Regions from separate parts of the Bradyrhizobium sp. Pa8 genome, predicted to be linked through region 2. Evidence: predicted binding sites of a transcription regulator. Region 2 holds the regulator's gene; the other holds the start of a gene.
The links. Region 2 encodes LexA, which represses DNA repair genes until DNA is damaged. Its sites were predicted from a motif close to TGTTCNNNNTGTGTTCNG; they were not measured.
Positions count from the first base shown of each region.

Region 1 (4,416 bases), 190 kb from region 2:
GCCAAATCGGCCGCCGAGGCGGGAGCCAACGCGCTGAGTGCGAACAGACTGGCCGAGGCCAGCAAAACCTTCTTCATTTCAAATCCCCAGCTTCGTTTCTCTTTGCCGGCGAAAAACGGCCGACCCAATGACCCAATCGATGTCATTGCTGTACACCATTGAAGCCTAAGGTTGTGTCACCGGGATGCCACAGCTCTCCTGAAAAACGCTGGGAATCGGTTGGCCTGGATCTGGACGCGCGAAAACAAAAAGGCCGGCGCAAGGCCGGCCTTTCGTAACGCGGTGCGTTGGAAGCGAAGCTCAGTACTTCGCGACCACCGGGCCCCCGAAGTGATAATTCACGCCGACCTGCACGGTGTGGAAGTTGAGCGTGCCGGTGGGCAGGGCGCCCGAGAAGTAGGTCTCGCCGCCGAGGCTGCGATAGAGGTACTCGCCCTTGACCGACCACTGCGGAGCGAAGAACGCTTCGACGCCCGCGCCGACGGTCCAGCCGGAGTGCCACTTGCTGTCCGACGCGGTCAGGCCGAGAGCGGAGAGGGTGATCTTGTTGTCGATCCAGGCGTAGCCGCCGGTGCCGTAGAACAGGACCTGATTGACGGCGTAGCCGATACGGCCGCGCACGGTGCCCATGGCATCGGTCTTCGAGCTCGCCGTTGCGGTCACAACGCCGAAGCCGGGAACAACAGTGGCGCCGGTCGCCGAAGCGCTGACGTCAGCCCAGGAACCATCAGCCTCGACGCCGAACACGACGTTGCCAGTCTGCCAGTTGTAGCCGGCGGTGCCGCCGACGAAGCCACCCTTCATCTTCGGGTCGCCGGAGCCGTTTTCCCACGCGCCGCCGCCGACGATACCGAGGTAGAAGCCGGTCCAGTTGTAGACCGATGCCACCGCCACCGGAGCCTTGGTGTAGGGGCGCGCCGCGAGATCAGCGGCCGAAGCCGGAGCAGCGAGAGCGAACAAACAGGCCGAAGCCAACAAAACCTTCTTCATTTTCAAACTAATCCCAGTCCCGGTTTCTGTTTTTGCCTTCCGTGCGTTCGGAAGGACATCGGACGCCGTGGTCCAACTGATGTCGTGCTTACACCAGCAAAGCCGCAAGTTGTGTCTCCCAAAAGCCACAATATTTGCAAAACGTAATGATAACTGACCTATCATTCCCGTTGCCCACGCAAAAAGGCCGGCGCGAGGCCGGCCTTCGATTTTCAAGCGATCTCAGAGGGATATCAGTACCTTGCGATCATTGGGCCGCCCCAGCGATAGTTCACGCGGACGAGGCCGATATCGACGTCCTGGCTGATACGATCGGAGCGTGTGGCAACGCCGAGCGGGGCGATCACGAAATTGCCGGATCCGGTGAAGCCGACGGTGCGGTTGCCCATGAAGATGTGGTCGTACTCGAAGCCTACGGTCCAGTTCGGCGCGAATCCGAACTCGACGCCCGCGCCCACGGTGCCACCCCAACGGGTCTCGTTGGCCCGGTCGACTTCGAGGCCGCTGCCGAGGTCGTAGCTGCGGTAGCGATCGCTGACGACGGCGCCGCCGCCCTTCACGTAGAGCAGGACGTTGTTCCAGGCGTAGCCGACCTGACCGGTAATCAGGCCGAAGGCGTTGATCTTCGAACGATCGCGCAGGCCGGTGATCGCGCTGATGTTGTCACCCGAGAAATCGGCCCAGTTGCCCTGGCCTTCGAAACCGAACACCCAGTTGGCCGACTGCCAGCGGTATCCGACCTGGCCACCGACTGTGCCGCCGGTCGCGTTGTGGCAGCCTTCGCCAAAGAAAACGCCGCCGCCGAAATCTGCGTCCCAGCACTTGTGGCTGGTGCCGCCGCCGCCGTTGATGCCGATGTAGAAGCCGCTCCAGTCGTAGATGGTCGCAATCATCGGCGCCGGGGCCTTGGTGTAGGGACGCGCAGCGAGATCTGCCGCGCTTGCGGGAGCCGACAGCCCCAATGCGATTACACCAATAGTACCAATCAAGATCCTATTCATTGCGGTCTCCCCAGTTTCTGACCGCTTTTCGAAGTCCCCGAAGCGGCTGATCAGGCGCGACGCCCATAAGAATCTAATTCCGAGGCAAGCGTAGCTTAGGCGGGAGGCAGAGTCCGTCTCCGGAATGCAACAGTCCGGCGGCATCTGGACTGCTTCTAACTTGATGAATGTTAAGCTGTTTTCGTTGTCCTCGGGGAATGTTTTCGTTGTCCTCGGGGAATTGGGGAAAGTTCCATTTGGCGCAGGCCGTCTTTGTGCGGCGCGGTGTCGTCCTGCTCACGCAACAAGGTGAGGAATGTCACAAGAACAAATCTGGAACGAACCGGCCAGGGGTGCTATATGTGGGGATAAGTGGAGGGGTGACGGGCCGATCCGTCCGCGCAAGCGTATAGGGTCGCGTCAACAGGTTGCAGAGGATGCGGGCGCGTCCCGGGCCTTTTGAAATTCAGTGGCATTCGGAGTGGAGAGCGGCGATGGCGGGAAGCGTCAACAAGGTCATTCTGGTTGGAAATCTCGGCAAGGATCCCGAAATCCGCCGCACCCAGGACGGGCGGCCGATCGCGAATTTGAGCATCGCCACCTCGGAGACCTGGCGCGACAAGAACAGCGGCGAGCGCAAGGAAAAGACCGAGTGGCATCGCGTCGTGATCTTCAATGAAGGGCTCTGCAAGGTCGCCGAGCAGTACCTGAAGAAGGGCGCGAAGGTTTACATCGAGGGCGCGCTCCAGACCCGCAAATGGACCGACCAGAGCGGCGCCGAGAAGTACTCCACCGAGGTCGTGCTCCAGGGCTTCAACTCGACCCTGACGATGCTCGACGGCCGCGGCGGCGGCGGTGGAGGGGGCAGCTTCGGCGACGAGCCGGGCGGCGATTTCGGCTCCTCTGGTCCCGTCAGCAGCGCGCCGCGCCGTGCCGTTGCCGCCGGCGGCGGTGGCCGTAACAGCGACATGGACGACGATATCCCGTTCTGAGGCGGGCGGGGGCGCTTCGCCCCTGATGTCACCTTGCTCGCGTAGAGCGACAGGATTCCTTACCAATTGACGGGCAAAGCTCGGGTTTTCCGGGCTTGCCTCATGTTCTACCTCAAGCCTTTGACGAGGCGTGATGTGAATGGTATTAACTTAATGTTAATCCTATTTACATGGGTCGGCCGTCGATCGGAGGAAGCCCTGCATGAGCGTTGCGCCGCTGCTTGAGGCCGCTCCAGCGATCCCGCTGCACGCCTTTGCCGCCATGGCCGCCTTCGTGCTCGGCCTCGTTCAGTTTGCCGCCCCCAAGGGCACGCTGCCGCACCGGACGATCGGCTGGATCTGGGTGGGGCTCATGGCGGTCGTTGCGGCATCGTCGTTCTGGATCCACCAGATCCGCCTGGTCGGGCCATTCAGCCCGATCCATCTCCTGTCGATCTTCACGCTGGTGATGCTACCGCTTGCGGTGTGGCGGGCGCACACCCATCGGGTCGCCGATCACCGACGCATCATGATCATGACGTTCGTCGGCGCGCTCGTCATTGCCGGGCTGTTCACCCTCATGCCTGGCCGGATCATGCATGCCGTGGTTTTCGGGCCGTAGCGATCGCCGAAATCGAGGTCCCGCCGGTGCCCGAAATGGAGCGCGCGAACAGTCTCCCGCCAACCCGGTAAGTGCATGAAAAAACGAAGGGAAAAAGCGCTTCCCTTGGCCTCGCAAGGGTGGTTATCAGGGGCTCGATGCGCTATATGATTCCCAGATAAAATCTCACCGGATTTCCCCTTGGCTGACGACGACAACAAGCCCGGCGACCAGCCGGCGCAACCCTCGGACATTCGCCCCGTTTCCATCTACGAGGAGATGAAAAAGTCCTATCTCGATTACGCGATGAGCGTGATCGTGGCGCGTGCGCTGCCTGATGCGCGCGACGGGTTGAAGCCGGTTCATCGTCGCATCCTCTACTCGATGAACGAGCAGGGGCACACGCCCGACAAGAAGTACGTCAAGTCGGCGCGCGTGGTCGGTGACGTCATCGGTAAGTATCATCCGCATGGCGACCAGTCGATCTACGACGCCATGGTCCGGATGGCGCAGGACTTCTCGATGCGCGTGCCGCTCATCGACGGCCAGGGCAATTTCGGCTCGGTCGACGGCGATCCCCCGGCGGCCTATCGGTACACCGAAGCGCGACTGACGAAGGCGGCGTTGGCTCTGCTGGCCGACATCGACAAGGACACAGTCGACTTCCAGCCGAACTACGACAACAACGAGACCGAACCGTCGGTCCTGCCGGCCAAGTTCCCGAACCTGCTCGTCAACGGCGCCGGCGGCATCGCGGTCGGCATGGCGACCAACATCCCGCCGCACAATCTCGGCGAGGTCATCGACGCCTGCGTCGCGTTGATCGACAACCCCGCGCTCACCATCGACGAACTCATCAACATCGTTCCGGGAC
Region 1 covers NZ_CP176767.1:5,023,082-5,027,497, reverse strand. The annotation lists gene ACKWRH_RS23195 (outer membrane protein) at 1-77, opposite strand, end outside; gene ACKWRH_RS23190 (outer membrane protein) at 301-990, opposite strand; gene ACKWRH_RS23185 (outer membrane protein) at 1,224-1,991, opposite strand; gene ACKWRH_RS23180 (single-stranded DNA-binding protein) at 2,465-2,962, shown strand; gene ACKWRH_RS23175 (DUF2306 domain-containing protein) at 3,165-3,563, shown strand; gene gyrA (DNA gyrase subunit A) at 3,744-4,416, shown strand, end outside.
Region 1: a site for LexA is predicted at 2,294-2,311, ahead of ACKWRH_RS23180 (single-stranded DNA-binding protein). Genes of this name have one in related genera too.

Region 2 (4,416 bases):
AGGAACCAAGTCCCTTTGTGCATTTTTATACAGAGTTCCCGGAACGATTGCTCCTCTCAGGACTCATGAGTCCGTTGGGAATTCTACATCGGATCAATCGTCGTGTTGGGCAAAACCTACCTCACCAAGCAGGCCTCTCTGCTGATGAAATTCGCCAGAACCACCTCGGATTCTGACCTTTCCGCAAAACTGATCAGCAAGGCCGCCGACCTGAAATCCCAGGCGGACCCGCTGCCTGACAAGGATCAAGGCCCCGCAGCGCCGGACGTCAGTCCGTACAAGCAGCCGGGGGGCTGACCGATGCTGGCCGTGGCTCTCGTCTTTCTCGTCCTCGCCATGGCCATCCTCGTACCGGTCTGTCTCGCCTTCTGGATCATGCCGCGGCGGACTTGATGCTCACCCTTCATCGTAGAGCGGATGACGCAGGACAAATCATCCTGCGCGGCCACTGTTTTGCCTCTGCGCCTGCACTCGGCTAGAACTCTCGCCGCCGATTTGCCCGAACGGGCCCAGCAGGAGTTTTCACCCGTGGCCCTGATGCCGGTATCCGATGCGCTCGCCGCGGTGCTGGCGGGCGCAGAGCCGCTGCCTGAAGAGATGATCGCGCTCGACGCAGCCTTCCACCGCGTGCTGGCGCGCGATGTCGCGGCGCGGCGCACGCAGCCGCCGCAGGCGATGTCGGCAATGGACGGCTATGCGGTGCGCGCGGTCGATGCGGCGAAGATCGACTCCCAGCTCACCCTGATCGGCGAGGTCGCGGCGGGCCGCCCGTTTGCGGGATCGGTCGGCGCCGGCGAGGCCGTGCGTATCTTCACCGGCGGTGTCGTTCCCGATGGCGCTGATTCGGTCGTGATCCAGGAGGATACGGTCGCGGACGGCAAGTGCATCACCATCAAGGAAGCCGCCGTAACGGGGCGGCACATCCGCCCCGCCGGCGTCGACTTCTCGGAAGGCGACGTGCTGCTGTGCAAGGGAGCCCGGCTCACCGAGCGCGACCTCGCGCTCGCCGCCGGCATGAATTACCCGCAACTGCCTGTCCGACGACGCCCGAAGGTCGCGATTCTCGCGACCGGCGACGAGTTGGTGATGCCGGGCACCACGCCCGGTCCCGGCCAGATCGTTTATTCGAACGGCTACGCCCTGCACGCGCTCGCCCGCAGCGAGGGCGCCGATACCATCGACCTCGGCGTTGCCGCCGACACGCTGGAGGCCACCACGGCCGGCATCGGCCGCGCGCGGGAGAGCGGCGCGGACATCCTGATCACGACCGGCGGCGCGTCGGTCGGGGACCACGATCTGGTCCAACAGGCGCTGAGGGACGAAGGTATCTCGATGGCGTTCTGGAAGATCGCGATGCGGCCGGGCAAGCCGATGATGAACGGGCGGCTCGGCGCGATGCGCGTGATCGGCCTGCCCGGCAATCCCGTGTCATCCTATGTTTGCGGCTTCCTGTTCATGGTGCCGTTGATTCGCGCGCTTTCGGGCCGTTCGATGATTCATCACCGCCGCGAACGCGCAGTGCTCGGCCGCGATGTCGGCGCCAACGACCAGCGCGAGGATTATCTGCGCGCACGCCTCGAGCTGCGCGACGACGGCACGCTCCTCGCCCTTCCGGTCAATCACCAGGATTCCTCGCTTCTTGCGAATCTCGCTGCGGCACAGGCACTTCTCGTGCGCGCGCCATTCGCGCCGAAGGCCGAAGCCGGCACGCCTTGCGAGGTCTTGCGGCTGCCCGTCTGATCGCTTCGTTCGCGTGCGTTCCGCGAACTTTGTCGCGTTCACGGTAAATTAAGCAGTTGCGGAACATGTATCGAACATATAGTGTCCGTTCATGATTTGTTTCGAGCATGTAGCGGCTTACTGCTGAATTCAGCGTCTCGGAATCGAACGACATCAACCGGGGGATTTTGGTCGAGATGTTAACGCGCAAACAATACGAGCTCCTGCGGTTCATCAGCGAACGGCTGAAGGAAAGCGGCGTGCCGCCCTCCTTCGACGAGATGAAGGACGCGCTCGACCTGCGCTCGAAATCGGGCATCCATCGCCTGATCACCGCGCTTGAGGAGCGTGGCTTCATCCGGCGCCTGCCCAACCGCGCCCGCGCCATCGAGGTGATCAAGCTGCCCGAGCTTCAGGCCGCCGCCGGTAGCCGCCGCGGCTTCACGCCGAGCGTCATCGAAGGCAATCTCGGCAAGGTCCGCACGACCTCCAGCCCGTCCGCGGACGAGGGCGAGCGCCCCGTCGCGGTGCCCGTGATGGGTCGTATCGCGGCCGGTACGCCGATCGAGGCCTTGCAGACCCGCAGCCACACCATCAGCGTACCGCCTGACATGCTCGGCTCGGGCGAACATTACGCGCTCGAAGTGCGCGGCGATTCCATGGTCGAGGCCGGCATTCTCGACGGCGACATGGCGCTGATCCAGCGCAACGAGAGCGCCGACACCGGCGATATCGTGGTGGCGCTGATCGACGACGAGGAAGCAACCCTGAAGCGCTTCCGCCGCCGCGGCGCCTCGATCGCGCTCGAGCCCGCCAATGCAGCCTATGAGGTCCGCATCCTCCCGCCCAACCGGGTGAAGATCCAGGGCAAGCTGATCGGGCTGTACCGGAAGTACTGATACCGGACGCGCCGGTACCGGTTACTTGGCGCCCCGCGCGCTTTCGATCGGCATCGCCGATCCGAGATTGGAGCGGACGATTGTCCGCTTCCGCTGGATAGTCTTTCTGGTTTCGCGCAGATTATCCGGCCCCTCCTCCAGCGGTACATCCTCGGCACGCCGCACGAAGCAGCCCTGCTTCGCGGCCTTCAGGTTCGAGGGGCAGTCATGCGCCGGATCGTTCAGATCACAGTTGCCGTGGCGCTGATCGCAGCATCAGCGTCGCAAGCCTTGGCCGCACAAGCCCTGGCCGCGCAATCGCGACCCCATGTCCGCAAGGATACCGCCGTGAGCGAGGAAGCCCGCAAGGCCCGCGACGCCGTCGACAAACCGTCGCGGCCGGGCTGGCAATATTCCGGCTGGTCGGCGCCTGCGGGGCGCTGACACGCGCCTCCGGAATGCACAGGGGCGGGCTTTGTTCCTGGTGGATTCGGGAAAGATAATGTGATTGCGGTCTGCGGCGGCGAGCCGTAGATTTGCCTACAACCGGGCAGAACCTTTCACATTTCCACTCTGATAGAGGCCTGCGCCTCGATTGAGAGACGTGGGTCGCTATCCCTGCATGAGGAGCACCCGATGTGTGACTACAGCCTGCATGCCGTCGCGTCGCGCCCCGCCGAAGTCGGCGAGACGATCGTCACGACAACCTTCCGCGGCACCTCGACGCGCGGCTTTGCCTCCGCAGCCGATCCGACCGTCGCGGTCTGCCTGCTCCCGGGAACGGAGCTCGCCTTCGCCGACAACGTCCGCTACGACAATCGCTGGATCTGGACGCGCACCGTCAATTCGCGCGTCGGCAAGTTCGGCAAGATCGATCCGCACATTCCCGATCGCCATCATGATGCGATCGAATTCCCCGACGGCAAATCCGTGCTGGTGACGCAGCTGGTCGAAGGCCAGCGCGCGACCGTGCTGCAACTACCGGTGACCCAGCCGGTCGGCGAGCGCGAGCACAAGCCGCAGATCATCACCGACAGCCGGCCGACCATCACCCGCCTGCCGATCGGCTGACATAGCCATTCCCCGCCGGCAGGTCGGGCCGGGATTGAAAATCGCCATCGCCGGCCGAGGCCGGCGAGATGTTGTCGTTCGTGTCCCGCGAAACTCCATCGGGCGGACCGAGCCGTTGCGCCTCCCACCGCACGAAGTTTGCGCTGTCCTGCCTGAATTTTGAACGTCCGTTCCGCAGCCAAATGGCCGATGCTTGGTGCGGCTGAGACGGCGGACACGTTCGATGAAGACCTTCATTCGCGTCGTTGAACTCTGGGTGCCTGACCGCACGCGCATGCGGCTTGAATTCGGCGGCGGCCTCTACGGCGAAGGGTTGTCCGCGTTTAGGGACGTGAGCGAGGATCTGCAGTTCGGATATGACGAGGGGCTTCCCGGCAAGGCCTGGGCCAGCGGCCACCCCGTGATCCTCACCAGATTCACCGATTCCTATTTCAAGCGGACCGATCAGGCCATCGCCGCCGGGCTGACCTGCGGCGTGGCGGTGCCGGTGTTTTCAGGCGAATTCCTGCAAGCCGTCATGGTGCTGTTCTGCGGCGACGACGAGGCCCATGTCGGCGCGATCGAGCTCTGGCACAACGATGCCGAAACCTCCCACGAGATGGCGCTCGTCGACGGCTATTACGGCACCGCCGACATGTTCGAATTCAACTCCCGCCACACCAGATTTCCGCGTGGCTTCGGCCTGCCCGGTCGCATCTGGAAAGCCGGCCTGCCGCTGATCATCAAGGACCTGCACGATGCCAGGAGT
Region 2 covers NZ_CP176767.1:5,217,644-5,222,059, forward strand. The annotation lists gene ACKWRH_RS24215 (hypothetical protein) at 103-297, shown strand; gene ACKWRH_RS24220 (molybdopterin molybdotransferase MoeA) at 529-1,740, shown strand; gene lexA (transcriptional repressor LexA) at 1,917-2,618, shown strand; gene ACKWRH_RS24230 (hypothetical protein) at 2,826-3,041, shown strand; gene ACKWRH_RS24235 (hypothetical protein) at 3,234-3,668, shown strand; gene ACKWRH_RS24240 (GAF domain-containing protein) at 3,892-4,416, shown strand, end outside.